DNA from 3 places in the Streptomyces sp. NPDC101166 genome. Region 1 is predicted to be linked to each of the others. Evidence: riboswitches for the same ligand, from Rfam matches in the RefSeq annotation. Region 1 holds a riboswitch; each other region holds the start of a gene.

Region 1 (10,263 bases):
GGCCTGCTCACCGCCTCTCTGCGGGACGCCGCCGAGCGCACCGCGCGGGAGGGCGGCAGCCGGGTGGACGCGCTGGACGCGATGATCCGCGCGGGCCTCGTCTTCATCGACCGCTATCCGGCGTTCACACAGCTCTACGTGGCCGAACTCTGGCGCACCAACCGGGCGTGGCAGTCCACGCTGATGGTGGTGCGGCAGGAGGCGGTGGCCGTCGTCGAGGGGGTGCTGCGGGAGGGCATCGAGGGCGGGGAGTTCAGCGAGGAGATCGATGTGCAGCTGACCGCGGCAGCGCTGGTCGGCATGGTCCTCGTGGCCGCGCTGGACTGGCAGTCCTTCCAGCCGGAACGCTCCCTGGACGACGTCCACGCGGCGCTGTCCCGGCTGCTCCAGGGACGGGTCAGCGGACGCCCGTAGGGCGACCGGTCCTCAGGCGCTTTCCCGTGCGCCCTGGGGATGAGCACTCACGGCTGAGTACGCGTACCTAGTGGGGGAGATGAGTACGCGCGCGGATGGGTGCCGGTCCGCGGGAACGGGAGAGTGAAGGCACGGGAAGGGGCACGGCACCGGCACCGCCGACACGGGGCGGCGGAACGGCGCCGGTCCTGGACCGCTCCTTCCGCCGGCCAGGTCGGCGGGAGCGAGGCACGGGGGGACCCGGGGGAACGACCGAACGGGGGAACACGGGGGAACGGGGGAAGCACGAGGAGGCGCCGGTGCGCGGTGGTCCATCGGGGGATGTGACCACCACGGACCGGCGCTTTCGTGCGAGAGCCGGCGCCCCGGCGACGACGCGCGTGTCCCGTCCCGGGTGGACGACGGGCCGGGGCCGTCACTGTCAGTCGCGGCCGATAAAGTCGCGGGCATGGCACGGATTGCGGTGATCGGCGCTGGGATGGGCGCGTTGGCGGCCGCCGCCCGGCTGGCCGTGGCAGGTCACCGGGTGGTGGTGTACGAGCGTACGGAGACGTACGGCGGTGCGGTGCGCCGCTTCGAGAGGGACGGGTTCGCCTTCGACACCGGGCCCGGCCTGCTGCCGCTGCCCGCGGTCTGGCGCGACCTGTTCGTCAAGACCGGCAAGGAACCCCTGGAGGACCGCGTCGAGCTGGTGCAGGTCGACCCGTCGGCACGCCATGTGTTCGCGGACGGCGCCGAGGTCGCCCTGCCGAACGCCTCACGCGCGGGAGTCGTCGCCGCCCTGGAGGAGTCGCTCGGGGCGGGGGCCGGCCGGCGCTGGGGCGACTTCCTCGTCCGGGCCCGGGAGGCCTGGGACCGCACCCGCCGGCCGCTCCTGGAGGAGCCGCTGTGGGCCGACTGGTCGGTGCTGGGCGAGCGCGAGCCCTACCCCTCGGTGCCGCACAAGCGGCTGCTGCGCACCCGGCGGGCCGGCACCCTGGCCGAGGTCGGCGCCTGGGAGCTGCGCGACGCCCGCCTCGCCGCGCTGCTGGAGAGCCACGCGCTCGCGTACGGCCTGGATCCGCGCGTCACCCCGGCGAGCGCGGCCGTGCTGCCGTACATGGAGCACGCGTTCGGGATGTGGTACGTGCGCGGAGGGATGCGGGAGCTGGCCCGCGCGGTGTACGAGCGGTGCGTGGCCCGCCGGGTCGAGTTCGTCTTCGGCGCCGAGGTGACGCGCGTGCTGGAGAAGGACGGCCGGGCGGTGGGCGTGGAGTCGGCCGACGGCGGCTCCGGAGAAGGCACGGTCGCTGAGGCCGACTTCGTCCTCGCTCCGGGAGGGTTTCCCGGGCTCGCCCCGCGCGCCCATGACGAGGTGCCGCCGCAGGCGGGCCTGCCGAGCCGGCTGACCGTGCTGCTGGCTCTGCGGGGCGGGCGTCCGGAGGGGGCCGCCCATCGGACGGTGGTGCACACGGACGACCGCGAGGGCGAGCTGGAGAGCCTCTTCGGCACGGCGCCGGGGGCCCCGGCGAGCCCGACGGTCACGGTGCTGCGGCCCGACGACCCGGCCCTGGTGCCGGACTCCGGCCATGAGGCGGTCGCCGTCAGCTGCGTGGTCCCCGCGGGGGCGGATGTGCCGGCCGACGCCGTGGAGCGGTTGATCGACGCCGCCGGGCGGGCCGTCCCCGGACTGCGGGACCGCCTCCTGTGGCGCGAGGTGCGCACGCCCGCCGTCGTCGCGGACGAGACCGGCGCCGCGGGCGGCGCCGTCCCGGCGCCGGCGCTGGCCGCGGCCGGGGGACGGCTGCTGCATCCGTCCAACTCCACCGGTGTGGAGGGCCTGTACACCGTGGGCGGCTGGTCGCACCCGGGCGGTGGGCTGCCGCACGCCGGCATGTCGGGTGCGCTGGTGTCCGGACTGATCGTGGAGGGACCGGAGTTCCGGGGCTCGCAGTGAGCGGGCCGCGCGGGCGTCAGTACCGGTACTGCTGCTCGTCGTAGCCGTTGCCCTGCTGCCGGCCGTCGCCCTGGTAGGGGTAGTGCTGGTCGGACGGCAGGTCGCCGCCCAGGGAGTCGTCGCTGCGCTGCTGCGGGACCCACACCCCGCCGGAGGGGGTCTCCCCGTAGCCGCCGGAGCCGTACTGGTCCTGGCCGTAGGCCTGCTGACCGTACTGCTGCTGGCCGTACCCGGTGTCGTAGGAGCCCGAGCCGTAGGTCTGGGTGCCGATGTACGGGTCGGAGTAGGCGGCGTACTGCTGTTCGCCGGCGGAGTCGTAGCCGTACTGCTGCTGACCGTACCCGGAGTAGCCGTCGTGGCCGTAGCCCTGGTCGGCGCTCTGGGCGGCCGTCGCGTACTGGTCCTGGGGCTGGGTGGCGGCCGCGTAGGCGGAGTCGCTGTACACGCCGTAGGAGCCGGTGTCGTCGGGCAGGGGCTGCGGCTCGTAGACGGCGGTGGTCCCGGCGGCCCCGCGGGCGGCCGGGGTGAAGACGTCGTCGTGGTCGTCGTCGTAGGAGTCCTTGTCGCCGCCGTAGGACATGCGGTCCCCGCTGAACGGGGCTTCGGCGTCCCGGCCGTAGGAGTCGGCGTCCTCCTCGGCCGGCTCCAGGCCGGAGACCTGCAGGACGGGGTCCTTGCGCTCGGCCCGGCCACGGCGGCCCTTGACGGCCTCCGCGCCGGGGCGGCTGACGGCCCAGCCGGCGGAGAAACCGCGGCGGAACGACAGCGTCACATAGGTCTGGCCGACCGCGAAGGCGGCGGCACCCAGACCGATGACGATGACGTTGGGCATCAGCACGCCCAGCACCACGCCGAGGAAGCCGGCGAACGCCAGCAGCCGGTAGCGCAGCCGCGCCTTGTACTGAAGCAGCACCTCGCCGAGCAGCCACAGCGCGACGACGCCGAACGCGATGTAGAGGACCGTCCAGCCCATGTACGCCCCTCTCCCAGTGGCCGCACGCAGTGTGACGCATCACGGTGCGGCAGGTCTAGGCCTGCGGCGGGTGGTGCAGGCCCAGGTTCTCGTAGATTTCCAGCGTCGCCGTGGAGTTGTTGAGCGTGATGAAGTGCAGTCCGGGCACTCCCTCGGCGAGAAGCCGAGCGCAGAACTCCGTGGCGAAGTCGATGCCAATGGAGCGTACAGCGGCCGGATCGTCTTTGGCTGTGAGGATGCGCTCTTTCAGCTCGGCCGGGAAGTGGGCGTTGCTGAGCTGGGGCAGCCTCTCCAGCATCTTCACACTCGTCACCGGGAGGATCTCGGGGATCACCGGGGTCGGGCAGCCGGCCGCCGCCACCCGGTCGCGCAGCCGCAGGTAGGACTCGGGCTGGAAGAACATCTGGGTGATGGCGTAGTCGGCGCCGGCCCGGCACTTGTCGACGAAGTGCGCGACGTCCTTGTCCCAGTCGGCGGAGCGCGGGTGCATCTCGGGGAACGCGGCGACACCGACGCAGAAGTCGCCCGACTCCTTGATGAGCCGGACGAGTTCGGCGGCGTAGGTCAGGCCGCTCGGGTGCGGCACCCACTCCCCCATGGGGTCGCCGGGCGGGTCGCCGCGCACGGCGAGCATGTTGCGGATCCCGGCGTCGGCGTACTGGCCGATGATGTTGCGCAGCTCGGCGACGGAGTGGTCCACGGCCGTGAGGTGCGCGACCGGGGTGAGGGTGGTGTCGACGACGATCTGCTGGGTCTCCTTGACCGTGGTCGCCCGGGTGGAGCCGCCGGCGCCGTACGTCACCGACACGAAGTCCGGGGCGACCGCCTCGACCCTGCGGAGGGCGTTCCACAGACTGCGCTCGCCCTTGGGCGTCTTCGGCGCGTAGAACTCGAACGAGTAGGTCGTCTTGCCGGTGGCCAGGATGTCGCGCACGGTACGGGCGCGGTCGGTCCTGGTGGATGCGGTTCCGAGGGCCATACCCGCAGGTTAGTCAGGGCGTGACGGCACCCCAACCAGATCCCGGAAATTTGCCCGATTTGCCGGACTGCTGTCCACCCCTTGGACAATCGGCCGGACACTGTCGGACATCGACCGGCCGGAAATCACACCTTCCGCAGCCGCTCGGCGAACTCCGCCGCCGCGGCCCCGGGGTCGTCCGCCTCCGTGATCGCGCGCACGACCACGACACGGCGGGCGCCGGCGTCCAGCACCTCGTCGAGGCGGGCGAGGTCGATGCCGCCGATGGCGAACCAGGGGCGGTCGGTCTCGAGGGCGGCCGTGTGGCGCACCAGGTCGAGGCCGGGGGCGTGGCGGCCGGGCTTCGTGGGGGTGGGCCAGCACGGGCCGGTGCAGAAGTAGTCCACGCCGTCCTGGAGGGCGGCTGCCCCGGCCTCCGCCTCGGCGTGCGTGGAGCGGCCGACGAGCACGTCGTCGCCGAGGATCGCCCGGGCCGCGGGGACCGGCAGGTCGCCCTGGCCGAGGTGGAGGACGTCGGCGCCCGCGGCGTGGGCGACGTCCGCGCGGTCGTTGACCGCCAGCAGCCTGCCGTGCCGGGCGCACGCGTCGGCGAACACCTTCAGGTGCTCCAGCTCCTCCGCCGCCTCCATCCCCTTGTCCCGCAGCTGGACGATGTCGACGCCGGCGGCGAGGACCGCGTCCAGGAACTCCGGGAGGTCGCCCTGGCGCTTGCGGGCGTCCGTGCACAGGTACAGACGGGCGTCGGCGAGGCGGGCGCGGGCGGTGTCGGTCATGCGTGGGTCCCCCGTGGGCGGCGGCCTGCGGGGGCCCGAAAGCCCCCGCAGGCCGGATGGTCGTCCGGAACGAGCTCCTCAGACGGCGAGCGCCTGGGCGCGGCGCTTCACCTCCGTGCCGCGATTCTCGCTCAGGGCCTGGGCCGGCGTACCGGGCAGGCTGTCGTCGGGGGTGAAGAGCCACTCCAGCATCTCTTCGTCCGTGAAGCCGTCGTCCCGCAGCAGCGTCAGGGTGCCCACCAGGCCCTTGACGACCTTGTCCCCGTCGATGAAGGCGGCGGGCACGTGCAGCGCGCGGTTCTCGCCGCGGCGCACGGCGATGAGCTGGCCCTCCTTGACCAGCTGCCGCACACGTGTCACCTCGACGTCGAGCATCTCTGCGATGTCGGGCAGGGTGAGCCAGGCGGGGACGAGAGCATCGATCTTTGCGTCAATCTCGGTCACGGGGTCAAGGGTAGGCGCTCGGGCCGGGTGGCCGCGATGGCTCCCCCCGCCCGAGCGCGGCGCTCCCGGGAAGATCAGGCAATCGCGTTCTTCAGCGGACGGGACGGGTCCGCCAGCACGCCCGCGTCCATGCGGCTGCCCGCCTCGATCAGCCGCCTGCCCTGTGCCAGATCCCGAGGGCGGCCCACGGCCAGAAGGGCGACCAGGTGCTCGTCGCGCAGCCAGCACACGCTCCAGGCCGGTCCCGCCGGGTCGCCGCGCCACACCATGCGGTCGGCGGCGCCGTGGTGGCCTGCGTACTGGACGAAGCGGCCGAACTGCTCGGACCAGAAGTACGGCACCGGGTCGTAGGCCTCCAGGGGCTCCCCGGTGGGCTCGCCGAGGATGTTGGCGGCGACCGTGCGCGGGCCCTGGAGGGCGTTGTCCCAGTGGTGGACGAGGAGCCGTTCGCCGTAGCGCGCCGAGGGGAAGGAGGCGCAGTCGCCGACCGCGTACACGTCCGGCACGCTGGTGCGCAGATGGGCGTCGGCGAGGACCTCGCCGTGCGCGCCGAGCTCGATGCCGGAACCGGCCAGCCAGGCGGTGGCGGGGCGGGCGCCGATGCCGACCACGACGGCGCCGGCGGGCAGCCGCGATCCGTCGTCGAGGACGACCTCGCCGGGTTCGACGCGCTCCACGCGTGCGCGGGTGCGCAGTTCGGCGCCGCTGTCGGCGTACCAGCCGGCCATCGGGGCGGCGACCTCGGCGGGCAGGGCGCCCGCGAGCGGCCGGTCGGCGGCCTCGACGACGGTGACGGCGCAGCCGGCGTCGCGGGCGGCGGTGGCGAACTCCGCGCCGATCCAGCCGGCGCCGACGACCACGACGTCGTGTTGCCGGGCGAGGACGGGCCGCAGCCGTTCGGCGTCGTCCAGGGTGCGCAGCAGATGGACGCCGGGCACGCCCTCCGCGCCGGGCAGCCGGATCGGTTCGGCGCCGGTGGCGAGGACCAGGACGTCGTAGGGGACCGGGCCGGCCTCGGTGTCCAGGACGTGCTCGGCGGGGCGCAGGCCGAGCGCCTCGCTGCCGAGCCGCAGGCCGATGCCGAGGCCGTCGAAGTCGACGTCGAAGGCGGAGCCCTCGGCCTTGCCGAGCAGGACCGCCTTGGACAGCGGCGGCCGGTCGTAGGGTTGATGGGGTTCGGCGCCGATCAGCGTCACCGTCCCGTCGAAGCCCTGCTCGCGCAGGGCGACCGCGGTCTGCACCCCGGCCATGCCCGCGCCGACGACGACCACGCGCCGCCCGGCCGTACCGACTTCGTCCCGTCTCTGCTCGCTCACCTGATCACCTTAGACAACTGACGGATTGTCAGTCAGCCGTCGTGCTCCGTGACCTGCTCCACAACGCTCGTCCCGCTGCCGGGCTGCGACTCCCACTCCCATGTCTCGTCGAGGCGGACCCGGCCGTCGGCCAGCTCCACCACCGTCGACACGCAGTGCCCCGAGGACGTCGTCCCGTCGTGCTTGAGCTGTACGTACCGGAAGTCGAGCCGGTCCCCGATACGGGTACCCACCAGATGCCCTCTCACGACGTCGCCGCCCGCGTAGTCCGCCCAGATCACACCGTCGCGCTCGTGGTACGAGAAGCGGGTGCGGGTGCCGACCTGGCCGGGGGCCTGGTCGGCGACGGGGGCGAGGACGAGACCGTCGAGCGAGGGCGGCACGGGGTGGGACTCCCTTACTGAGACATACGAGGCCGGGCTAGGGTGGCCAACCTAGAGCACTCGCGGGAGCCCGGACGCACCGGGCTGAGAGGGAGGCTGGCGGCCTCCGACCGTACGAACCTGATCCGGGTCATGCCGGCGAAGGGAGGGGCTGGACGCCCATGTCCGCACGTACGTCAGACGTCCTCGTCGTCGGGGGCGGAATCATCGGCCTGGTCACGGCGTGGCGGGCCGCGCAGCGCGGTCTGGTGACCGCGGTGGTGGATCCCGAGCCGGGCGGCGGGGCCGCGCGGGTGGCCGCCGGGATGCTGGCCGCCGTCACCGAACTGCACCACGGCGAGCAGACGCTGCTCGGCCTGAACGTGGAATCGGCGCGCCGCTACCCGGAGTTCGCGGCCGAGCTGAGCGACCTCACCGGTCACGACCTCGGCTACCGGCGCTCGGGCACCCTCGCGGTGGCGCTGGACGCCGACGACCGGGCCCATCTGCGTGAACTGCACACCCTGCAGCAGCAGTCGGGGCTCACGTCACAGTGGCTGTCGGGGCGGGAGTGCCGGCGACTGGAGCCGATGCTCGCGCCGGGCGTGCGCGGCGGGCTGCGCGTGGACGGCGACCACCAGATCGATCCGCGGCGGCTGGCGGGTGCGCTGGTGGTCGCGTGCGAGCGGGCGGGCGTGGTCTTCCACCGCCGCTGGGCCGAGCGGCTGTCCGTGGGGTCGGTGGGGGGCGGCCGGGCCGACGGGGTCGTCACGGACGACGGGACGGCGCTGAAGGCGGGGCAGGTGGTGCTCGCGGGCGGGAGCCTGAGCGGGCGGCTCGCGGGGGTGCCGCGGGAGCTGCTGCCGCCGGTGCGGCCGGTGAAGGGGCAGGTGCTGCGGCTGGCCGTGCCGCCCCGGTACGCGCCGTTCCTGAGCCGCACGGTGCGGGCCGTGGTGCGCGGCAGCGACGTCTACCTGGTGCCGCGGGAGAACGGCGAGCTGGTCGTCGGCGCGACGAGCGAGGAGCTGGGCTGGGACACGACGGTGACGGCGGGCGGCGTCTACGAGCTGCTGCGCGACGCCCATGAGCTGATCCCCGGGATCAGTGAACTGCCGCTGACGGAGACGCGCGCGGGGCTGCGTCCCGCGTCGCCGGACAACGCGCCGCTGCTCGGGCCGAGCGGTCTGGACGGGCTGCTGCTGGCCACCGGTCACCACCGCAACGGCGTGCTGCTCACCCCGGTGACCGGGGACGTGCTGGCGCATGTCCTGACCACGGGCGAACTGCCCGACATGGCCCGCCCGTTCACACCCCGGCGCTTCGGCGCCGCCGCACTCTCGGAGCAGCCCGCATGAACATCCACGTCAACGGCGAGCGGCGGGACGTCGCCGCCGGCACCGCGCTCGACGCCATCGTACGGTCCCTGACGGCGGCGCCCTCCGGGGTGGCGGCCGCGCTGAACGAGACCGTCGTCCCGCGCGCGCGGTGGGCCGCCACGGCCCTCGCCGAGGGGGACCGGGTGGAAGTCCTCACGGCCGTCCAGGGAGGCTGAACCATGACCGACGATCCCCTCGTCCTCGGCGGCACGACGCTGTCGTCCCGCCTGATCATGGGCACGGGCGGCGCGCCCAGCCTGGAGGTGCTGGAGCGGGCGCTGGTCGCGTCCGGGACCGGGCTGACGACGGTCGCGATGCGCCGGGTGGACCCTTCGGTGCACGGGTCGGTGCTGTCGGTGCTCGACCGGCTCGGGATACGGGTGCTGCCGAACACGGCGGGCTGCTACACGGCCGGGGAGGCGGTGCTGACGGCGCGGCTGGCGCGGGAGGCGCTGGGGACGGACCTGGTGAAGCTGGAGGTCATCGCGGACGAGCGGACGCTGCTGCCGGATCCGGTGGAGCTGCTCGACGCGGCGGAGACGCTCGTCGACGACGGGTTCACGGTGCTGCCGTACACCAACGACGATCCGGTGCTGGCGCGGAAGCTGGAGGACGTGGGGTGCGCCGCGGTGATGCCGCTGGGCTCGCCGATCGGGTCCGGGCTCGGGATCCGCAACCCGCACAACTTCCAGCTGATCGTCGAGCACGCGCGTGTGCCGGTGATTCTGGACGCGGGGGCCGGTACGGCGTCGGATGTGGCGCTGGCGATGGAGCTGGGGTGTGCGGGGGTGATGCTGGCGTCGGCGGTGACGCGGGCGGCGGATCCCGAGCGGATGGCCCGCGCGATGCGGGCGGGGGTGGAGGCGGGCCGGCTGGCCCGGCTGGCGGGGCGGATTCCCCGGCGGTACTTCGCCACGGCGTCTTCTCCCGCGGAGGGCTTGGCCGTGCTGGATCCGGAGCGTCCCGCGTTCTGATCGCTCCGCCCGGGCGGAGCGTCGGGCTGCGGCTCCGGGGCAGGTCCGCGCTCATGGCATGCGTCACAGGTCCGCTGCAGTGCGGTGGCGGGTGGGGTGGGGGTGTCGGTGCGGGCTCGTAGACTCGCTGCGTGGACACGACCCTTCAGGACCCTCTGGTCGGGCAGGTGCTCGACGGGCGCTATCGCGTGGAGGCGCGGATCGCGGTCGGCGGGATGGCCACGGTCTACCGGGCCGTGGACACCCGCCTCGACCGCGTGCTCGCGCTCAAGGTGATGCATCCGGCCCTCGCGAGCGACGCCTCCTTCGTCGACCGCTTCATCCGGGAGGCCAAGTCCGTCGCCCGGCTCGCCCACCCCAACGTCGTACAGGTGTTCGATCAGGGTGCGGACGGGGCGTACGTCTACCTCGCCATGGAGTACATCGCCGGCTGCACGCTGCGCGACGTGCTGCGTGACCGGGGGGCGCTCCAGCCGAGGGCCGCGCTGGACATCCTGGAGCCGGTGCTCGCCGCGCTCGGCGCCGCGCACCGGGCCGGGTTCGTGCACCGGGACATGAAGCCCGAGAACGTGCTCATAGGGGACGACGGGCGGGTCAAGGTCGCCGACTTCGGTCTCGTGCGCTCCGTGGACACCGTCACCAGCACCACCGGCGCCGTCCTCGGCACCGTCTCCTACCTGGCGCCCGAGCAGATAGAGCACGGCACGGCCGACGCG
Region 2 (10,263 bases), on a different contig from region 1:
CGGCGTCTTGCCCCACGGCGTGTCCGCGACATCGCCGGCGATGTTCGCCTCGACCACGTTGTCGAAACCCAGGAAGCGCGCCACGAAGGCGTCCGCCGGCCGCTGCCACACCTCCAGGGGCGTGCCGGACTGCGCGACCCGCCCGTCTCGCATCACCACCACCCGATCGGCCAGCGCGAACGCCTCACCCTGATCGTGCGTGACCGCGAGCACGGTGGTGCCCAACCGGCCGAACAGCTCGCGCAGTTCGACGACCAGCCGTTCCCGCAGCGAACGGTCGAGCTGGCCCAGCGGCTCGTCCAGCATCAGCAACCGGGGGCGGGGAGCGAGCGCACGGGCCAGCGCCACCCGCTGCTGCTCCCCGCCCGAGAGCGCGGCGACGGCCCGGCGGGCGGCGCCCGGGAGACCGACCAGGTCCAGCAACTCCCGCACTCGCTCGCCCTGTTCATGCCTGGTGTGGCCGTGCATCCGCAGCCCGAAGGCCACGTTGCCGCCCACGTCCCGCTGCGGGAACAGCTGATGATCCTGGAACATCAGGCCCAACTCCCGCTTGTGCGCGGGCACTTTCACCTGGTCCCGCTCGTCGAGCAACACCCGCCCCGCATCGAGCGGCTGGAGCCCGGCCACCGCCCGCAGCAGCGTGGACTTGCCGCTGCCGCTCGGCCCGAGCACGCACACCACCTCGTGTTCGGCGACGCCGAGATCGACGTCGTCGAGCACGGCCCGCCCCCCGAACCGCACGGTCGCGCCTTCGAGCCGCAGCAGCATCAGAACTCCCCGGTCCGGTCGGTGCGCAGCCGCTCCAGCACCAGCAGGGCCACCGCGCACACCAGCATCAGAATCGTCGAAAGTGCCATCGCCTGGCCGTAGTTGAGCTCCCCGGCGCGGCCCAGCAGCCGGGCCACGGCGACCGGCAGCGTCGGGTTGTCGGGCCGGGCGATGAACACCGTCGCCCCGAACTCCCCGAGCGACACCGCGAAGGCGAACCCGGCGGCGACCAGCAACGCCCGCCGCACCAGCGGCAGATCGACCTCCCGCCACACCCGCCACGGCGAGGCCCCCAGCACGGCCGCCGCCTCCCGCAGCCGTACGTCCACCGCCCGCAGCACCGGCAGCATGGTCCGCACGACGAACGGCACGCCGACCAGCGCCTGCGCGAGCGGCACCAGCATCCATGTGCCGCGCAGGTCGAGCGGGGGCTCGTCGAGCGCGATGAGGAAACCGAAGCCGACGGTCACCGCCGAGACGCCCAGCGGCAGCATCAGCAGCGCGTCGAAGCCGCGGACGAGGCGTCCGGCGTCCCGCCGGGTGAGCGCCGCCGCGGCCAGAGCACCGATGAGCACCGCGACGGCGGTCGCGGCGGCGGCGTACTCCAGCGAGTTGCCGACCGCCTCGATCGGCGGGACCAGGAAGACGTTGCCGTCGTCACGGGTCAGCGCCCGGTAGTAGGCGAAGTCCGGCGCGTCCAGCGACCGCTGCACCAGCACGGCGAGCGGCAGCACCAGCAGCACGGCGACGCTCGTCAGCACCCCGCCGAGCAGTGCCCACTGCCCGGCCCCACGGGGCCGCCGCGCCGTCAGCTTCGCGTCCACCAGCCGCAGCGCGCTCTCCCGCCGGCGCACCGTCCAGGCGTGCACGGCGAGGATCGCGCCGACGGCCAGGAACTGCACGATGGTCAGGACGGCGGCCGTGGACAGGTCGAAGATCTCCGAGGTCTGCCGGTAGATCTCCACCTCCAGCGTGGAGAACGCGGGGCCGCCGAGGATCTGGACCACGCCGAAGGAGGTGAAGGTGAACAGGAAGACCATCAACGTGGCGGCGGCCACGGCGGGCCCGAGGGCGGGCAGGGTGACCGTGCGCCAGGCCCGCAGCCGGGAGGCGCCGAGCAGACGCGCGGCCTCCTCCTGACGGGGGTCGAGCTGTGCCCACAGTCCGCCCACGGTCCGTACGACGACCGCGTAGTTGAAGAAGACATGGGCGAGCAGGATCGCCCACACCGTGGTGTCCAGCCGTACGCCCCACAACTCGTCGAGCAGCCCGCCCCTCCCGACGAGCGCCAGGAACGCCGTGCCGACGACGACCGTCGGCAGCACGAACGGGACGGTGACGACGGCCCGCAGTACCTCCTTGCCCGGGAAGGAGAAGCGGGCGAAGACGTACGCCCCCGGCAGCGCCACGAGCAGGGTCAGCGCGGTGGAGGCGAGCGCCTGCCAAAGGGTGAACCACAGGACGTGCCGGATGTCGGACTGCCCGAGCACGTCGAGGAGACGGCCGAAGCGCCATGCGCCGTCGACGTCGAGCCCGCGCGCGACGATCGCGGCCACGGGCCAGGCGAAGAAGACCCCGAAGAACGCGACGGGCAGGGCCATGAGCCCGAGCCGCGCCGCGTTCTGCGAGCGCCTCCTGGCCGGGGCTACTTCAGTACGAGCGAGGTCCACGACTTGACCCACTGGTCGCGGTTCTCGGCGATCTTCGCCGGGTCCATGGTCTCGGGGTCCTTCGCGGCGGGCCCGTACTTCGTGAACTCGGCCGGCACGGCGGCGCCCTTGACCACCGGGTAGACGAACATGTTGAGCGGCATGTCCTGCTGGAACTCCTTCGACAGCAGGAAGTCGATCAGCGCCTTGCCGCCCGCGCTGTTCTTCGCGTTGCTCAGCAGCCCCGCGAACTCGACCTGCCGGAAGCAGGTGCCGGCCGCGACGCCGGTCGGGGCGTCGGCGGGCTTCGGCTGGGCGTAGATCACCTCGGCGGGCGGCGAGGAGGCGTAGGAGACGACGAGCGGCCGGTCGGCGCCGGCCTTCCTGCCGCCGGCCGAACCGGAGAACTCCTCGTTGTAGGCCTGCTCCCAGCCGTCGACGACCTTCACGCCGTTGGCCCGGAGCTTCTTCCAGTAGCCCTCCCAGCCGCCGTCGCCGTACCGCGCGGCGGTGCCCAGCAGGAAGCCGAGGCCGGGCGAGGAGGTGGAGACGTTCTCGGTGACCAGGAGGTTCTTGTAGGCGGGCTTGACCAGGTCGTCGAGGGAGGCGGGCGGGGCCAGGTCGTGGTCGGCGAAGTACTTCTTGTCGTAGTTGACGCAGATGTCGCCGTGGTCGACGGGGGTGACCCGGTGCTTGTCCGCGTCGAGCCGGTACTCGGCGCCCACCTGGTCGAGGCCCTTGGCCTCGTACGACTGGAACAGATCGTTGTCGAGGGCGCGGGAGAGCAGGGTGTTGTCGACGCCGAAGAAGACGTCGCCCTGCGGGTTGTCCTTGGTGAGGATCGCCTTGTTGACGGCCTGCCCGGCGTCGCCGTCCTCCAGGACGCGCACCTTGTAGCCGGACCGCTTCTCGAAGTCGGCGAGCACGTTCTTGGAGACGGACCACGAGCTGTGGCTCACGAGGGTGACGGTCTTGGAGCCGCCGCCGGACCCGGCGTCGCCGCCCGATCCGCCGTCGCCGGACGACGACGACCCGCAAGCGGACAGCGTGACGAGACCGAGGCCCACGGCCGCGGCCACGAACGTCCTGGTGTGCACTGGATTCCTCCTGGGGTTGACCAGGAGAAGACGCGGCCCTGCCCGGGATCCACCAAGGGTGCCCGGGCAGGGCGCAACAGCTCGAGTGATGACCGAACTTCCTACCCAGAATGACCTGGGCGAGGTTCAGAGGGTCTGCGGCCGGTGCCGCACTCTCAGCGCTGTGGCGCTCCCCTGTCGGAATACGAAGGCATGAAGTTGTCCGGGAACAGACTACCGCTCGGTGGCCGCGAGCTGGCCGCAGGCCCCGTCGATCTCCTGGCCCCGGGTGTCCCGGATGGTGACGGGCACGCCGTGCGCCGCGATCGCCTCGACGAACGCCTTCTCGTCCTCCGGTCGGGACGCGGTCCACTTGGACCCGGGCGTCGGGTTCAGGGGGATGAGGTTGACGTGCACGGGCCGGCCCTTGAGCATCCGGCCGAGCCGGTCGCCGCGCCAGGCCTGGTCGTTGATGTCGCGGATCAGCGCGTACTCGATGGACAGGCGCCGCCCGGACCTCTCGGCGTACTCGAACCCGGCGTCGAGCACCTCGCGCACCTTCCACCGCGTGTTCACGGGGACGAGGGTGTCGCGCAGCTCGTCGTCGGGAGCGTGCAGCGAGATGGCGAGGCGGCACTTGAAGCCCTCGTCGGAGAACCGGTGGATGGCCGGCACCAGCCCGACGGTGGACACGGTGATCCCGCGCTGCGACAGCCCGAGCCCGTCGGGGGTGGGGTCGGTGAGCGCGCGGATGGAGCCGACGACCCGCTTGTAGTTGGCGAGCGGCTCGCCCATGCCCATGAAGACGATGTTGGACAGCCGGGCCGGCCCACCGGGGACCTCCCCGTCGCGCAGCGCCCTCATCCCGTCCACGATCTGGTGCACGATCTCGGCGGTGGACAGGTTCCGGTCGAGCCCGGCCTGCCCGGTCGCGCAGAACGGGCAGTTCATCCCGCAGCCGGCCTGCGAGCTGATGCACATGGTCACCCGGTCGGGGTAGCGCATCAGCACCGACTCCACGAGCGTCCCGTCGAACAGCCGCCACAGCGTCTTGCGGGTCGTGCCCTGGTCGGTCGACAGATGCCGTACGACGGTCATCAGCTCGGGAAGCAACGCCTCCCGCAGCTTCTCCCGCGCCCCGGCGGGGATGTCGGTCCACTCCGCCGGCTCGTGCGCGTACCGCGCGAAGTAGTGCTGCGACAGCTGCTTCGCCCGAAACGGCTTCTCACCGATCTCCGCCACCGCCTCCTTCCGCTCGGCGGGCGAGAGATCGGCAAGATGCCGCGGCGGCTTCTTGGCTCCACGGGGGGCGACGAATGTGAGTTCTCCGGGTGCAGGCATAACACGACCAGTGTGGCAGATCATCGCCGGGGCCCCAGGCCAGAGCGGGGTGGGGGTGGTCACCCTCGGGTGCCGACTGTCAGCGTTGGTCGGCTTCGGACGGCCCCGAGACGGCCCAGCAGTCTCAGTCATTACACAGTGCAACTTCGATCAAGAACGAAATAAAAGAGCCGAAAAAGTGTCGCCGTTTGCGCGATTTACCAAAAACTCATCCAGACAGAAGCTCCACTCTAGCAATTGCATACAATCACCCGATCCGCACCTAGGGACATGAGATCATCCCTTCGGTATATCTACACGAAGGGATTGCAGGCAAAGCATGATCGATCTCCCAGCTCTGCCAATCGGACCCAAGCACATGACCATCACGCCAGAAATGGCCGAGGTCTGGTTGACTCACTGCAATCCACAGCACAATCGAGTTCTTTCTGACACCGTGTACGAGCGGTACGCTAAAGCGATGTCGAGTGGAGCATGGAGAACTACTCATCAGGGAATCGCATTCGACAAAAATGGAATGCTACTCGACGGGCAGCATCGACTTATGGGCATCAAAATTTCAGGCGTTTCGATCGAGATGCTCGTCATCCCTAACTGTGAAGCAGAAACATTTGACGTGCTCGACTCAGGGCATCGTCGACAAGCAGCACAGCTCCTCAAGATTCCGCATAGAGTAATCGTGGCCGCAGCGGCCCGAATCATGGGACAAATGTATAGAATGTGGGATCCGGTCACCCTATTCGACGGTTTCTACGATACGAAAGCTGCCACTTCAGACATCCTCCGAGCCGTTGCGGCCTGGCCAGAACTGACTACCCTGGCACCTATTGCTGCCGCAGCATATCGGGCCTCGGGAATCAACCAGCCGACTCACCTAGTCGTGCTGGCTCAAGCAGCACGCACCGAGCATGCAGACAAGATCGAAGATTGGGCCAATGGCCTGATCTCTGGCGCCAATATGGACGCGAAAGACCCTCGCCTCGTGCTCAGAAATCGATTTTTTCGGGATCGCGTACTACTCGGAACGAGCGGCGGACGCCGAGCCTCCTACAACTTGATCGCAAAATCTTGGAATAGCTGGGCACAGGGGAACCTTCTGGGAACTCTCAAAACCCTTGATGGCGAAGGGGTAATTCCTGTGATTGGGACTGAGAAATTCAGGCCGTAAGTGATGGGACTAAGGTCGGCGGAGCGGCTTTGGGCTGGATCTGCTTTGGGGCGAGTGATCATGACCCCGTGAGCTTCCGACGCGTCGGGCGGTCTGTGGACCTGCTCGGTAAAGCCCGACGTTGGGTCATGGGCTTAGAGGCTCGCCCCATTGTGGCTGCCTAAAGCCGTGAAGCCGACCGCCCCAGTCACCGAGGGCTTTCCACCCCTCCGTCCGCAGCCTCAGAGGCGGCGCGACGCCCGCGCCGTACGCGGGCTCTTGACGAAGTCGGGAAAGTCTTACCGCGCTCTGATCACAGAGCGATGTCCGGTCCCGGTAGATGCTTGTTTCGGTCCCAGCTGATGTCGACGCCGACCTCACGGCTGCGCGGTATGGGTGACCGACCGAGTACTTCGACGTACATGATCCGGCTATCCACGACGTCCAAGCACAGCATGCCTCGAGAGGGCGCAAGCGGCACGCACCGATGACCAGGGCCGTATGGCTGCCCCCGCGGATGAGCTGCGGTCTGGAAGCTCTGGCAAAAGTCATCGCCACACCCGCACTCGTCAACCAGACGAAGATCCCACGCGCAGAGGGCTAGCTCGCGTTCTCCTTCGTTTTCCAGGAGAGTGATCAGCTCTGTGACGAGCCCCGGCAAGACGGCGCGGACCAGAGGGTAGTCCTGCTCCATGACCGGAGGGTAGCTGGAGACGGGACAGTCCCTAGGGCCCACGGCAAACATCATCGAGGACCAGAACGTCAAGCATCAGTTGTGATCCTGCACTGGCCTCGGCCCTGCGGCAGCACTTGGAGAGTCACCCGCCCGTGGGCATCAAGCTGCCGTGGGTCAGGCCGGACGGCCCGCTCACCGAGCGAGGCCTGCTCTTCACCAACACAGCCGACGGGATCGTCTGGCGAAGCAACTTCAACGTGCAGGACTGGAAGCCCGCTCTCGCGGCGGCCGGCCTCATCCCGACGCCGGAACCCGGGAAGCCGTACGCCTCCGCCCGGCAGCACACCCTTCGCCACTTGTACGCCTCGGCCTTCCCCTGGACGCGGGCGAGAGCATCAAGGCCGTGAGCGAATACCTCGGCCACGCCGATCCGGCGATGACGCTGCGGGTGTACACCCACCTGATGCCCAGCAGCACCGAGCGGGCGCGCCGGGCCCTGGACGACGTCTTCGGCACGGCCCGGGAGCCCTGACGGCCCAGAGACGGCCCTCTGCTGGCGGCAAAACCGCTGGTAATGGGCCTCTTCATGCCCTCGGGAGATCAGTTCTCGGCTTAAGTACACAGCGCGACGGGCCCCCGTCCGGGAGGACGGGGGCCCGTGCGTCGGCAGGGGGTGCGGGGTCGGTCAGGTGGCGCCTACGAAGATCACCAGGAGGAGCCAGACCACCGGGGCCGTCGGCAGGAGGGAGTCCAGGCGGTCCATGATGCCGCCGTGACCGGGCAGGAGCGTGCCCATGTCCTTGATCCCGAGGTCCCGCTTGATCATGGACTCGCCGAGGTCCCCGAGCGTGGCGCTCACCGCGACCGCGAGGCCCAGCAGCAGGCCCTGCCACCACGTGCCGCCGTCGATCAGGAACTGCATGCACAGCGCGCCCGCGACCATCGCGAACGCCACCGCCCCGAGCAGGCCCTCGCGGGTCTTGCCGGGGCTGATGCGCGGGGCGAGCTTGTGCTTGCCGAAGCGCCAGCCGACGGCGTACGCGCCGGTGTCGCTGACCACCGTCAGCACCAGGAACATCAGCACCCGCTGCGCGCCGTCCTCGGCCGTCAGCATCAGCGAGACGAAGGTGGCGAGGAACGGGACGTAGAACGCCGCGAAGAGACCGGCCGTGACGTCCTTGAGGTAGCCCTCCGGCGGTTCCGTCATCCGCCAGACGAGGATCGCCAGCGCGGTCAGGGCCATGGCCACCCACGCGCCCTCGGCGCCCCGGACGTACCCGGAGACGACCATCGCCGCCCCGCCGAGCGCGAGCGGCACCAGCGGCGCCTTGATCCCCTTGCGCTCCTGAAGCCTGCTGGTCAGCTCCCACAGCCCGACGACGACGGCGATCGCTATGACACCGACGAACACAGCCTTGACGACGAACAGCGACGCGACGATCACCGCGCCGAGCCCGACGCCGACCCCTATGGCCGCGCCCAGGTCACGGCCCGCGCTCTTCTTCTGCGGTGCGGGCGCCGGCTGCGGGGCGTCGGGCATGGGCTCCGGATTCTGCGGCGCCGCCGCAGGGGGCTGCACCGACGGGGTGTCGTCACGGTACGGGCCGCCGCCGCGGCGGTTCGCGTCGCGGAACGACTCGTGAGGGAACGATTCGTTCTGGAACGACTCGTCGCGGAACGCCTGCGGCGTCTCGCGGTGAGGCGTCCCGTCCCGGAACGCGGGACCGCCCGGACGAGCGGCCCCCCGGTCGTCATCCTGGTGTCCGCCGGGAGCGGGTACGTCGGGGACGATGGGCATGGGGCGAGTCTGCTGCGCCTCAGGCGCATCGTAGCCGGGACCCGCCGGGGCGGCCCCCTGGACAGGTCCCTGGTCGTTGGGCCCCCAGTACCCCGCCTGTGAACCGGCGTGCGGCGGAGCGCCCCAGGAAGAGTCGTTCATCAGACCTCGAGCAGCTCCGCTTCCTTGTGCTTGAGGAGCTCGTCCACCTGTGCGACGTACTTCGCGGTGGTGTCGTCGAGCTCCTTCTCCGCACGGCGGCCCTCGTCCTCGCCGACCTCGCCGTCCTTGACGAGCTTGTCGATCGCGTCCTTGGCCTTGCGGCGGACGGAGCGGATGGACACCTTGGCGTCCTCGCCCTTGCCCTTGGCGACCTTGATGTAGTCGCGGCGGCGCTCCTCGGTGAGCTCGGGGAACACCACCCGGATGAGGTTGCCGTCGTTGCTCGGGTTGACGCCCAGGTCGCTGTCGCGGATGGCCTGCTCGATGTTGCGCAGCGCGCTCTTGTCGAACGGGGTCACGACCGCCATGCGCGGCTCCGGCACGGAGAACGAAGCCAGCTGGTTGATCGGCGTCGGCGCGCCGTAGTAGTCGGCCACGATCTTGTTGAACATCGCCGGGTGCGCACGGCCGGTGCGGATCGCGGCGAAGTCCTCCTTGGCGACCACGACGGCCTTCTCCATCTTCTCCTCGGCCTCGAGGAGGGTCTCTTCGATCACCACTTGCTCCTGCGTGTCTTGAGTAGGCCCGGCTGCGGTTCCCTGCGGAGGCGGCGGCCGGCTGCGTCGCGTCTTCTTCCTGCACGGTTCCCGACCGGCAGGACATTGTCCATCCCCCGACCAGGGTCCGTCCCCCGGTCAGGCTTTGTCGTACGAACTGCGGTTCGACCGGTCAGACCCGGTCGCCTTCGTCACCCACAAGCGTGCCGATCTTCTCACCCTTGACGGCTCGCGCGATATTGCCCTCGGCCAGAAGCTCGAAGACGAGGATCGGCAGCTTGTTGTCGCGGCACAGCGTGACCGCCGTGGCGTCGGCGACCTTGAGGTCGCGCGTGATGACCTCGCCGTAGCCGAGGGCGTCGAACCTGACCGCCTCCGGGTTGGTCTTCGGGTCGGAGTCGTAGACGCCGTCCACACCGTTCTTGCCCATCAGCAGCGCCTCGGCGTCGATCTCCAGGGCGCGCTGGGCGGCGGTGGTGTCGGTGGAGAAGTACGGCATGCCCATGCCCGCACCGAAGATGACCACGCGGCCCTTCTCCAGGTGCCGCACGGCGCGCAGCGGGATGTACGGCTCGGCGACCTGGCCCATGGTGATGGCGGTCTGGACCCGGCTGTCGATGCCTTCCTTCTCCAGGAAGTCCTGGAGGGCGAGGCAGTTCATGACGGTGCCGAGCATGCCCATGTAGTCGGAGCGGGCGCGGTCCATACCGCGCTGCTGGAGCTCGGCGCCGCGGAAGAAGTTGCCGCCGCCGATGACGACCGCGATCTCGGCGCCGTCCCGGACGACGGCGGCGATCTCGCGGGCGATCTTGTGCACCACGTCGGGGTCGACGCCCAGGCCGCCGCCGCCGGAGAACGCCTCTCCGGACAGCTTCAGCAGGAACCGGCCGCGTACTTTGCCGTCGTCACTCTTCTGGGCCTTGGTGGTCATGGGAGATCCCGCCTCTTTCACGTGGTGCACATACGAAGAAGGCCATTGCCGGTGGGGTGTCGTTCGCAACCCATGCGCGGCAATGGCCTCCTCGTCAGATCTGCTGTCGTCCGTCACGCGTGCGTGACGGCGTACGCGGACGACTCACGTCGACCCTATAGGGGTCGCGCGTCGATCGC
Region 3 (10,263 bases), on a different contig from region 1:
GCGGCCTGATAGCGAGCGTGGTGGGCTTCGTCATCGGACTGCTCTTCAAGTTGCTGGTGTTCGTGGCGCTGGTCGCCGGACTGGTCTACGTGGTGCGGAAGTTCACGTCGACTTCCTCCTCGCGCGGGGACTGGTGAGCGGCGCGGACGGCCGGAGACGGTAACAGGAATCGCCTGTTACCTCGGCCGGGGGAAGTTTCCCCGACAGCCTGACTGTGAGCGGTGGCGGACGGTTAAAGTCCGGAACCCGACGCGGGGACGACCCCGCGAGCGGCGTATCCCCTTCCCGTGTTCCCGCACGGACCGCCCCCTCGCGCTTCGGGAGTAATCCTTGGCCACGGTTGACACCGCATCAGCGGAACCGTACGGACCCCCCGCCCGGCCGCCTTCCACCACACCCCCGCTCCAGCGCCCGCCGGCCAGGGGCGTTCCCGAGCAGCCGCATTCCGCGACGACCCTCATCAGCTCCGTCCAGCGCGCGATGCGTCTGCTGGAATCCGTCGCCGAGCACGAGTGCGGCGCACCGGCCAAACAACTGGCCCGCGAGACCGGCCTCGCGCTTCCCACCGCCTACCACCTGCTGCGGACCCTCGTCCACGAGGGGTATCTGCGCCGCGACAAGGGGCTGTTCTTCCTGGGGGAGGCGGCCGTGCGGCTGGGCGCCAGCGGGGCGGCGCAGAAACGTCGCAGCACGGTGGTCGACACTCTCGCCCACTGGCGCGATTCGATCGGTGTGCCGGTCTACTACGCCGTCTACCGGGAGGGTGAGATCGAGGTCATGTGCGTCTCCGACACCCCGGGCAACCCGGCGGTCGAGGAGTGGGCGGACTTCCGCGAGACAGGGCACGCGCATGCCATCGGCCAATGTCTGCTGGCCCAGTTGGACGAGGACTCGCGCCGTGACCACCTGACCCGCTACCCCGTTCAGTCGATCACCCCTTACACCGTCCGTGACGATCACACGCTGATGCGGCGGCTGGCCCGAGTGCGGCGGATGGAGGCGGTCGTCGAACGCCAGGAGTACGCGCTGGGCACGGTCTGCGCGGCGATCCCGATCACCGTGGGCACCTCGGCGGCGACGATGGCGATCTCACTGCCCGCCCATCAGTCGGACCGGCTGCTCTCGGCAGCACAGCAACTGCAACGCGAGGTCGGACGCATGCTGGGATCACTCGCGCTCTCTATCAGTATCTGAAAACTCACTCCTTGTGATCTGTCGTGCACGTTCAGCAAGATGCCTCCAGTGTCAGGGGTTGATTCCCAGCCATCCAAGGCAATGACGGGATAAGGCGATGCGCGAGTCCGTGCAGGCAGTACAGGCAGAGGTCATGATGAGCTTCCTCGTCTCCGAGGAGCTCTCGTTCCGTATCCCGGTCGAGCTGGGTTACGAGACCTGCGATCCCTACGCCGTGCGGCTCACCTTTCACCTGCCCGGTGATGCCCCGGTGACCTGGGCGTTCGGGCGGGAGCTGCTGGTCGACGGGGTGGGCAGACCATGCGGTGAGGGCGATGTGCGGGTCTCGCCCCTCGACCCCGGATCGCTCGGCGAGGTCCTGATCCGGCTTCAGGTGGGCAGTGACCAGGCGGTGTTCCGTTCGTCCACCGCCCCGCTCGTGGCCTTCCTCGACCGCACCGACAAGCTCGTCCCGCTGGGCCAGGAAGGCGCGCTCGCCGACTTCGACGCCCATCTCGACGAGGCTCTGGACCGGATCCTGGCGGAGGAACAGAGCGCCGGCTGAAGCGTCGCGCCGGGGAGGGCGACGGACGCTTCAGCGCGGGGAGGGGTTGTGCAGGAACGTTCCCTCGGGGCGATGGGGGGGCGCGGGCGCCCGAGGCACGTGGACGACGGCGTCGGGCGGCCGGCCCCGGTCAGCGCTTGCGGCGCCGGCCCCTGCCGCTCCGAGCAGGCGCGGGCGCCGTTCCCGCGGCCGCGGTGGCCGCCTCTGAAGGCCTCGCCTCCGGGACCGCCGCGCCCGCCGAACCCGGCCCGGGCCGGTCGGCCGAGACCACGAGGGCCGCGAGCGCCGTCGTCACCGGGACCGAGGCGACCAGGCCGATCGAGCCCACCAGCGTGCGCACGATCTCCTCGGCGACCAGCTCACTGTTGGCGACCGTGCCGACGCTGCTCTGCGCGATCGAGAAGAGCAGCAGCAGCGGCAGCGCGGCACCGGCGTAGGCGAGGACGAGGGTGTTGACCACGGACGCGATGTGGTCACGGCCGATGCGGATGCCGGCCCGGTACAGCCCGCGCCATCCCATCGAGGGGTTGGCCTCGTGCAGTTCCCAGACCGCGGAGGTCTGGGTGACCGTCACGTCGTCCAGAACGCCGAGCGAACCGATGATGATGCCGGCGAGCAGCAGACCGCTCATGTCGATCGACGGGTACAGGCCGTGGATCAACCCGGTGTTGTCGTCCGTGTTGCCCGTCAGCGCCGCCCAGTCGACGAACCAGGACCCGAGCACGCCGATCAGCAGCAGGGAGATGAGCGTGCCGAGCACGGCCACGGAGGTGCGGGCCGACAGACCGTGGCACAGGTAGAGGGCGATCAGCATGATGGCGCTCGACCCGACCACCGCGACGGCCAGGGGGTTCGACCCCTGAAGGATGGCGGGCAGGACGAAGAAGTTGAGCACCAGGAAGCTGATGGCCAACGCGACCAGCGCCATGACGCCCCGCAGTCGCCCGACCACCACGACGGCGACCGCGAAGATCCCGGCCAGCAGTCCCATCGGCAGCATGCGGTTGACGTCGGTTACCGAGTACTGCAGGTCCTTCGGCGCGGAGGGTTCGTAGGCGACCACGACCTTCTGACCCTGTTCCAGCTGCCGTGTCTGGTCCGGTTGGACGATCTCCGTGAAGGTACGGCCCTTGTCCTTGCCGGTGTCCACCCGGATCGTGGCCCGTTTGCAGGTTCCCTTCGCCTGTTGTTGCGCGGAGGAGCCCTCGGCCGTGGAGGTGTCTCCGGTCGGGGCCTCGCCCGAGGCGTTCACCGAGGAACAGCTCACGCTCTCGATCCTGGTGACCGTCGCCTGGTGGGTCTGCCGGTCGAAGCCCACCCCGGTGCGCTCGTGCGGCGGGGCGCCGCCGGGCCACAGCACGACCAGCCCGGCGAGCACGGCCACCGCGAACGGGATCAGGACGGCGGCGATGACCTTGCGCAGATGCCGGGAGACGGGGGCAGCCGGCCCGTGGCTGTGACTGTGCGAATGCCCATGCCCACCGCCCGGCCCGTGGCCGCCCGCGCCGTGATCACCCGGACCGCGACCGCCCGCGCCATGATCACCCGGCCCGTGGCCGCCGGGACCGTGATCCCCCGGCCCGTGGCCGCCAGGGCCGTGACGGTGGTCGTCCTGACGGTGACGGTCCGGTCCGCGGTCGTCGTCCGTCCCCGGCCCGCGGCCGCCCGGCGGGTGCGACTCGCCGAAGTCGGGGCCCCCTCTGCCGTGTCCGTACCCCTGATCCCGCCCGTTGCCGAAGTCGCGGTCGTCGCCAGGACCAGGGCCGTTGCCGGGCCCGGTGCCGTTACGGCCGCCCGGCCGGCGAGACGGCTCCGGTGGCGGATACGGAGGCTGGTGCGTCGTGGTCACCGACCGATCATCGCAAGAACCACTGGGGCCCACTGTTCACCGCGCCACACATGCCGCTAGCGTGGAGGCACCTTTTGTACACGCGGGAGCTCGGAGCACCGGGCTGAGAGGGCGCTGACCTCCGTCTTCGCGATGTTTCACGTGGAACGTCACCACCACGAGTGATGTGTCACACGAAACGTCGGCAGACGGCAATCGCTGCGTCGACCGCTGAACCTGTTACCGGGTAATGCCGGCGTAGGGAGTAGGTCTCATGACCAACAAGGACGCACGCACGCCTGCCTCCACGCAGATCTCCTCCGAGGTCTCCGTCGACGGGGAGGCCGGGAAGTCCATCGGCTGGCACAAGGCGTATGTCGAGGGCAGCCGCCCCGACCTGCGGGTACCGGTCCGTCAAGTGCACCTCACCAACGGCGATTCGGTCACGCTGTACGACACCTCCGGTCCGTACACCGATCCGCTCGTCGACACCGACGTCCGCCGCGGGCTGCCCCCGCTGCGGGAGAACTGGATCATCGCCCGAGGCGACACCGAGGAGTACGCGGGCCGCCCCGTCCGTCTCGAGGACGACGGCGTGAAGCACACCTCGCCGCGCGGTGGCCTGCGCAACCTCGACGCGGTCTTCCCCGGGCGACCGCGGCTTCCGCGTCGCGCCCGGGCCGGCGAGGCGGCCACCCAACTCGCCTACGCCCGGCGGGGGGAGATCACGCCCGAGATGGAGTATGTGGCCATCCGGGAGAACGTGGCGCCGGAGATCGTCCGCGAGGAGATCGCAGCGGGCCGCGCGGTGCTGCCCGCCAATGTCAACCACCCGGAGATCGAGCCGATGATCATCGGCAAGAGGTTCCTGGTGAAGGTCAACGCCAACATCGGCAACTCGGCGGTGACGTCCTCCATCGAGGAAGAGGTCGAGAAGATGACCTGGGCGACCCGGTGGGGCGCCGACACGGTCATGGACCTGTCCACCGGCCGGAACATCCACACCACGCGCGAGTGGGTGCTGCGCAACTCCCCCGTTCCGATCGGCACGGTGCCGCTCTACCAGGCGCTGGAGAAGGTCGACGGCAAGGCCGAGGAACTGACCTGGGAGATCTACAAGGACACGGTCATCGAGCAGGCCGAGCAGGGCGTGGACTACATGACCGTCCACGCGGGCGTCCGTCTCCCGTACGTCCCCCTGACGGCGAACCGCAAGACCGGGATCGTCTCCCGCGGTGGATCGATCATGGCCGCGTGGTGTCTGGCGCACCACAAGGAATCGTTTCTCTACGAGAACTTCGAGGAACTCTGCGAGATCCTCGCGGCCTACGACGTCACGTACTCGCTGGGCGACGGTCTGCGTCCCGGCTCGATCGCGGACGCCAACGATGCAGCGCAGTTCGCGGAGTTGAGGACGCTCGGGGAACTCAACCGGATCGCGAAGCGTTTCCATGTACAGACGATGATCGAGGGCCCGGGCCATGTCCCGATGCACAAGATCAAGGAGAACATCGACCTTCAGCAGGAGATCTGTGATGAAGCTCCGTTCTATACGCTCGGCCCGCTGACGACGGACGTCGCCCCGGCGTACGACCACATCACCTCAGGCATCGGCGCCGCCATGATCGCCTGGTGGGGCACGGCCATGCTCTGCTACGTCACGCCCAAGGAGCACCTGGGCCTGCCCAACCGGGACGACGTCAAGACCGGCGTCATCACGTACAAGATCGCCGCCCATGCGGCCGACCTCGCCAAGGGGCACCCCGGAGCCCAGGAATGGGACGACGCCTTGTCCGACGCCCGTTTCGAGTTCCGCTGGGAGGACCAGTTCAACCTGGCCCTCGACCCGGACACCGCCCGTGAGTTCCACGACGAGACGCTGCCGGCGGAGCCGGCCAAGACGGCTCACTTCTGCTCGATGTGCGGGCCGAAGTTCTGCTCGATGAAGATCAGCCAGAGCATCACCGAGCGGTTCGGCGGCGCGTCGGCGGAGGGAGCGACACCGGAGGAGATAACGGAGGGGATGCTCCAGAAATCGAAGGAGTTCGCGGCGAGCGGCAACCGGGTGTACCTCCCCATGGCGGACTGAGGCAGCACAGGCCGACGCGGGGCGGCTCGCGCCCCGCCAGGCGGCTTGCGCTCCCGTCGGGGCGCAAGCCGGAGGCCTATTCCGGCTGGTGCTCCGGTCCTCCGAAGTCCGGGCTGGTGTAGTCCGGGCTGGAGTAGCTCGGGCGCGGGCCGGCCGCGGGGCCGTCGTCGGGACTGGTGAAGCCCGGGCGGTCGTAACCGATCTTCGGCAGGCGACCGCCGGGGGCCGGCGGGGCCGCTGTGGGACGCACGGCGTCGGTCGCGCCGGGATCGGCGAGAGCCTCGCGCAGGAACGGCACGATGCCCCGTGCCAGCAGGGCTTCCCGCCAGGCCTCCTTGGCGCGGTCCACCTCCTCGCTGCGCTCGCCGTACGGGCCCGCCTCCAGGGAGGGCCGGTTGCGCAGGGCGGTGAGCAGGAGCCCGACGGTGGCGACCAGAATCGCGGCCGCGGCGACGGCGCCGAACGCCCACCCCACGTTGACCATGGCCTCGGCGGCCGTCGCGCCGGGGTCGAGCATCCTGAGCACGTATCCGACGAGCAGGAAGATCGCCGCGGCGGTTCCGGCGAGCACCGGGGTGAGGACGGCCGCGATGGCGACGGCACCCGCCCCGGCGGCCTCCGCCACCTGGGCCGCCTCGCCCACGGTGGCGAGACCCAGCCCGCCCATGCCCGGCTCGCCCGCGCCGGCGTCCTGGCCGGAGGCGGAGGGGGCGGACGAGGAGGGATGGCGCAGTTCCTCGCGGACCTTCACATAGTGCTGGTACTCGGTCGCCGCGGCCGCCGTGATGAGGACGGTGGCGTTGAGCGCCATGGTGCGCAGTTGCTCGGCGTTGAGCCGTTGTCCGACGGCGGTCAGTTCCGGGTGGTGTGGTGCGGAGCGCAGCGCCTCATCGAGGATCCGCTCGTACTCCTGGCGGTCCTCGCTGTGCAGGTGCTGCGGAACGCTGTTCATGTGCATCCCCCGATGCTCCGTAGGGCTTGGGGCTCGCATGCCAACGAGCCGTCGGGCAGAAACGGAGGGGAGCCTGCTACGGATGAACCGATGGTAGAGCGGCGACGGCCCGGGGTAACAGGGGGTTCGCGGAAATTGGCCCCTGGCCTGCGGTGTCGTCGGCGGGTCCGGCGCGGGGTGCGCCGGGTCCCGTGAACGGTCAGACGTCGAGCGGCAGTTGCTGGACCAGCAGCTTCCCGGCCATCGTCACTCCGCCGTCCATGGCGATGGCCAGTCCGTCGGCGTAGACGTGCGGTCCCTCGACCGCGGGTGCCGGATCGTCGCCTTCCTCGGAGCCGACCTCGCCCAGCAGGTACGGGATGGGGCTGTGGCCGTGGACGACGCGGTGTCCGCCGTAGGTGTCGAGCAGGGAGCGGGCGGCGTCGGCTCCGCCCTCGTCGCGGAAGGCGAAGCGCTTGGTGAACTTGCGGAACAGGTCCCACACCTCGTCCGCGTCGTTGCGGGTGATCGTCTCGCGGATGGTGTCGTTGACCGCTTCGATCGAGTCGCCGTAGTCGAGGTAGGCCGTGGTGTCCGAGTGCACGAGCAGGTGGCCGTCGACTTCCTCGACGGCGTCGAGGCGGGCCATCCACTGGAGGTGATGGTCCTGGAGGCGGTCCATGTCCGCCTTCTGGCCGCCGTTCAGCAGCCAGGCGGCCTGGAAGGTGGCGGTGCCCGCGCCGGAGTTGACGGGGGTGTCGCCGAACCGCTTGGCGCCGAGCAGCAGCAGCTCGTGGTTGCCCATGAGGGCCTTGCAGTAGCCGCCTGCCGCGGCCGCCTCCGCGGACAGCCTCATCACGAGGTCGATGACGCCGATGCCGTCGGGTCCGCGGTCGGTGAAGTCGCCGAGGAACCACAGCCGGGCGGTGCCCGCGCACCACTGGCCGGCCGCGTCGATCAGCCCCTTGTCCTGGAGCGCGGCCAGCAGTTCGTCGAGGTAGCCGTGCACGTCGCCGACGACGAACAGCGGGCCCTGCCGGGCGGCCTGCGGCGGCGCCGGGGCGGCGGCGGGGTCGACGGTCACCTGGAGGGTGTCGCCCCGGTTGATGACCGGCAGGTCGCGCTGGGTGGGCGTGTAGCCGTCGGGGTACTCCGTCGCGTCCTCGAGCGGCGGCGCGGCGTTTCCGGGATGCGTGCTCTCGGCGTACGGGCCGGTCTCGTGCACGTAAGCGGGCACCCGGAAGTCGCGCAACGTCGCCGTACGCTCCACCTCGGGTCCCTGACCGGCCCCCTGAGTCATCAGACCCCTCCACCATCGCGCCGCATCTGCACCGCTTCGGACTGTCTGGTCGTAACGGCCCGCGGTGCCGTGCGCCCATCATAGGAATGCGGATCCTGTCGTGTGATGACCCAGGGGTGGTGAATCGGAGAGAGGTTCCGTTTCCGCGCGGCTTTCGCCCCGGTTGAGGTGGGATCGGCGGCCCCGCGCTCACCCCGCGAACACCGTGATCTCACCCTCGCCGCGCACGCCTCGACGAAAACGGGGGCCGCGTGGCACTAGGTCTTCTCGGGCGCCCGGGGCGGACTCACCGTCGTCCGCGGCGGACGACGCTGGGACGAGGTGCGCACGATCAGCTCGGTCGGTATCACCTGCTCGACCGGGTGGTCGGATTCCACGCCCTCGATCGCGTCGATGAGGAGCTGGACGACCGCCGTCCCGATGCGGCGCGGTTTCAGGGAGAGCGTGGTGATCGGCGGATCGGTGCCGGCGTAGACGGTGGACTCGCTGCAGCACACCAGCAGCAGGTCCTCGGGGACGCGCAGCCCGTAGCGGCGGGCGGCGGCCAGCAGATCGGTGCCGTTGGGGTCGAACAGGCCGTAGACGGCGTCGGGGCGGTCGGGGCGGGCCAGCAGCCGGTCGGCGGCGACGGCGCCCGCGCACGGGTCGTGGGCGGGGTAGGCCTCGTAGACCGGGTCCTGGCCGACACGTTCGCACCAGCGCAGGTACGCGCTGGTCGACAGGTGGGTGTACGTGTCGGTGGAGGTGCCTGTGAGCAGGCCGATGCGGCGGGCGCCGGCGTCGGCGAGATGGTCGAGGAGGTCGAGGACGGCGGCCTCGTGGTCGTTGTCCACCCAGGCGGTGACCGGGAGCGTGCCGGCCGGGCGGCCGTCGGAGACGACGGGTAACCCCTGCCTGACGAGTTCGCTGACCACCGGGTCCTGGTCGGAGGGGTCGATGACCACCGTGCCGTCCAGGGCCACGTTCGACCACACGTCGTGGCGCGAGGTCGCGGGCAGGATGACGAGCGCGTAGCCGCGGGCGAGAGCGGCCGAGGTGGCGGCGCGCGCCATCTCGGCGAAGTACGCGAACTCGGTGAAGGTGAAAGGTTCATCCCCGTACGTGGTCACGGTCAGGCCGATGAGGCCGGACCTGCCCGTGCGGAGGGTTCGGGCCGCGGCCGATGGGCGGTAGCCCAGCCGGTCGGCGACTTCACGGACATGGCGTCGGGTGGCGTCGGGGAGCCTGCCCTTGCCGTTGAGGGCGTCGGAGACGGTCGTGATGGAGACGCCGGCGGCGGCGGCCACGTCCCTGATGCCCGCCCGGCCCGGCCGGCTGCCTCGGCGTGAGGTTTCCGCGCGGCTCACCTGGTGCTTCCCTGCTGCTGTCATGGCGAGCCGATAGTAGGGCTCATCGGGTGGGGTAGGGCGGACGCATATGCGCTCGTTGACAGGCACGTTTCTGCACGGTCGCCAGGGGGCAATTGCCTTGGAAAAGAAGGTAGTTGAGAGGCCATGCGCCGGTACGTGTGGTGCGCGTGCGGATGAGCCTGTCGAGGCACCGATGTCTCGAAGAGGTCTCAACTCACCTGCACGAGGGATGCGCGCCACGGCGCGAACCACCGGCGCGTAGATATATGTGAAGCGCGCCCCCGACTCGTACACCTTCGCACACAAATGCGACTGCCGAGGGGTGTATCGGTGGGGGATCGCGCTCACCGGCCGGCGGAGGCGGTCCGGCCATCAGGGCTTCCGCACCTGTCGCAAGCGGGCTCAATCCTCATAAGGTGAGCAGTATTGAAGCCGGTGGTGGTCACGAGGAGGACTGCGGTGAGCGAGACGAGCCCCAAGCTGCGCGCCGAGCTGGAGGGTATCCCCACCTACAAGCCGGGCAAGCCGGCCGCGCCCGGCGGTCCCGTGGCCTACAAACTGTCCTCCAACGAGAATCCCTATCCGCCGCTGCCCGGTGTGCTGGAGAGCGTCTCGGCCGCCGTCGCGTCGTTCAACCGCTACCCGGACATGGCCTGCACGGGGCTGGTGAACGAGATCGCCGAGCGCTTCGGCGTGCCCGCCTCGCATGTCGCCACCGGTACCGGATCGGTGGGCGTCGCCCAGCAGCTGGTGCAGTCGACCGCCGGCCCCGGCGACGAGGTCATCTACGCCTGGCGTTCCTTCGAGGCGTACCCGATCATCACGCGGATCAGCGGCGCGACCGCCGTGCAGGTGCCGCTCACGCCGGGCGATGTGCACGACCTGGACGCCATGGCGGACGCGATCACCGAGCGGACCCGTCTGATCTTCGTCTGCAACCCCAACAACCCCACCGGAACCGTCGTGAAGCGGGCCGAGCTGGAACGGTTCCTCGACAGGGTGCCGGCTGACGTGCTGGTCGTTTTGGA

What was found. Region 1 has a riboswitch for thiamine pyrophosphate ahead of thiO (glycine oxidase ThiO). Riboswitches for the same ligand answer to the same signal wherever they lie in the genome.
Region 2: another riboswitch for thiamine pyrophosphate. It lies ahead of ACIRS4_RS16940 (thiamine ABC transporter substrate binding subunit); the one in region 1 lies ahead of thiO (glycine oxidase ThiO).
Region 3: another riboswitch for thiamine pyrophosphate. It lies ahead of thiC (phosphomethylpyrimidine synthase ThiC); the one in region 1 lies ahead of thiO (glycine oxidase ThiO).

The regions. Positions count from the first base shown of each region.
Region 1 is NZ_JBIWPF010000003.1:356,293-366,555, forward strand. Features, by position in the region: gene ACIRS4_RS08440 (TetR/AcrR family transcriptional regulator) at 1-414, shown strand, start outside; gene ACIRS4_RS08445 (phytoene desaturase family protein) at 863-2,350, shown strand; gene ACIRS4_RS08450 (hypothetical protein) at 2,367-3,323, opposite strand; gene metF (methylenetetrahydrofolate reductase [NAD(P)H]) at 3,379-4,302, opposite strand; gene thiE (thiamine phosphate synthase) at 4,428-5,075, opposite strand; gene ACIRS4_RS08465 (Rv2175c family DNA-binding protein) at 5,154-5,519, opposite strand; gene ACIRS4_RS08470 (NAD(P)/FAD-dependent oxidoreductase) at 5,594-6,835, opposite strand; gene ACIRS4_RS08475 (hypothetical protein) at 6,868-7,218, opposite strand; TPP riboswitch at 7,271-7,382, shown strand; gene thiO (glycine oxidase ThiO) at 7,380-8,552, shown strand; gene thiS (sulfur carrier protein ThiS) at 8,549-8,749, shown strand; gene ACIRS4_RS08490 (thiazole synthase) at 8,753-9,547, shown strand; gene pknB (Stk1 family PASTA domain-containing Ser/Thr kinase) at 9,679-10,263, shown strand, end outside.
Region 2 is NZ_JBIWPF010000008.1:202,785-213,047, reverse strand. Features, by position in the region: gene ACIRS4_RS16950 (ABC transporter ATP-binding protein) at 1-768, opposite strand, end outside; gene ACIRS4_RS16945 (ABC transporter permease) at 768-2,369, opposite strand; gene ACIRS4_RS16940 (thiamine ABC transporter substrate binding subunit) at 2,414-3,514, opposite strand; TPP riboswitch at 3,595-3,700, opposite strand; gene rlmN (23S rRNA (adenine(2503)-C(2))-methyltransferase RlmN) at 3,728-4,834, opposite strand; gene ACIRS4_RS16930 (hypothetical protein) at 5,193-6,002, shown strand; gene ACIRS4_RS16925 (hypothetical protein) at 6,295-6,675, opposite strand; gene ACIRS4_RS16920 (hypothetical protein) at 6,810-7,064, shown strand; gene ACIRS4_RS16915 (hypothetical protein) at 7,061-7,189, shown strand; gene ACIRS4_RS16910 (phosphatidate cytidylyltransferase) at 7,343-8,596, opposite strand; gene frr (ribosome recycling factor) at 8,596-9,153, opposite strand; gene pyrH (UMP kinase) at 9,326-10,084, opposite strand.
Region 3 is NZ_JBIWPF010000007.1:111,705-121,967, reverse strand. Features, by position in the region: gene ACIRS4_RS14930 (DUF5326 family protein) at 1-137, shown strand, start outside; gene ACIRS4_RS14925 (IclR family transcriptional regulator) at 331-1,194, shown strand; gene ACIRS4_RS14920 (SsgA family sporulation/cell division regulator) at 1,292-1,738, shown strand; gene ACIRS4_RS14915 (YibE/F family protein) at 1,869-3,587, opposite strand; TPP riboswitch at 3,660-3,848, shown strand; gene thiC (phosphomethylpyrimidine synthase ThiC) at 3,841-5,655, shown strand; gene ACIRS4_RS14905 (hypothetical protein) at 5,732-6,613, opposite strand; gene ACIRS4_RS14900 (metallophosphoesterase) at 6,807-7,886, opposite strand; gene ACIRS4_RS14895 (LacI family DNA-binding transcriptional regulator) at 8,144-9,256, opposite strand; gene hisC (histidinol-phosphate transaminase) at 9,695-10,263, shown strand, end outside.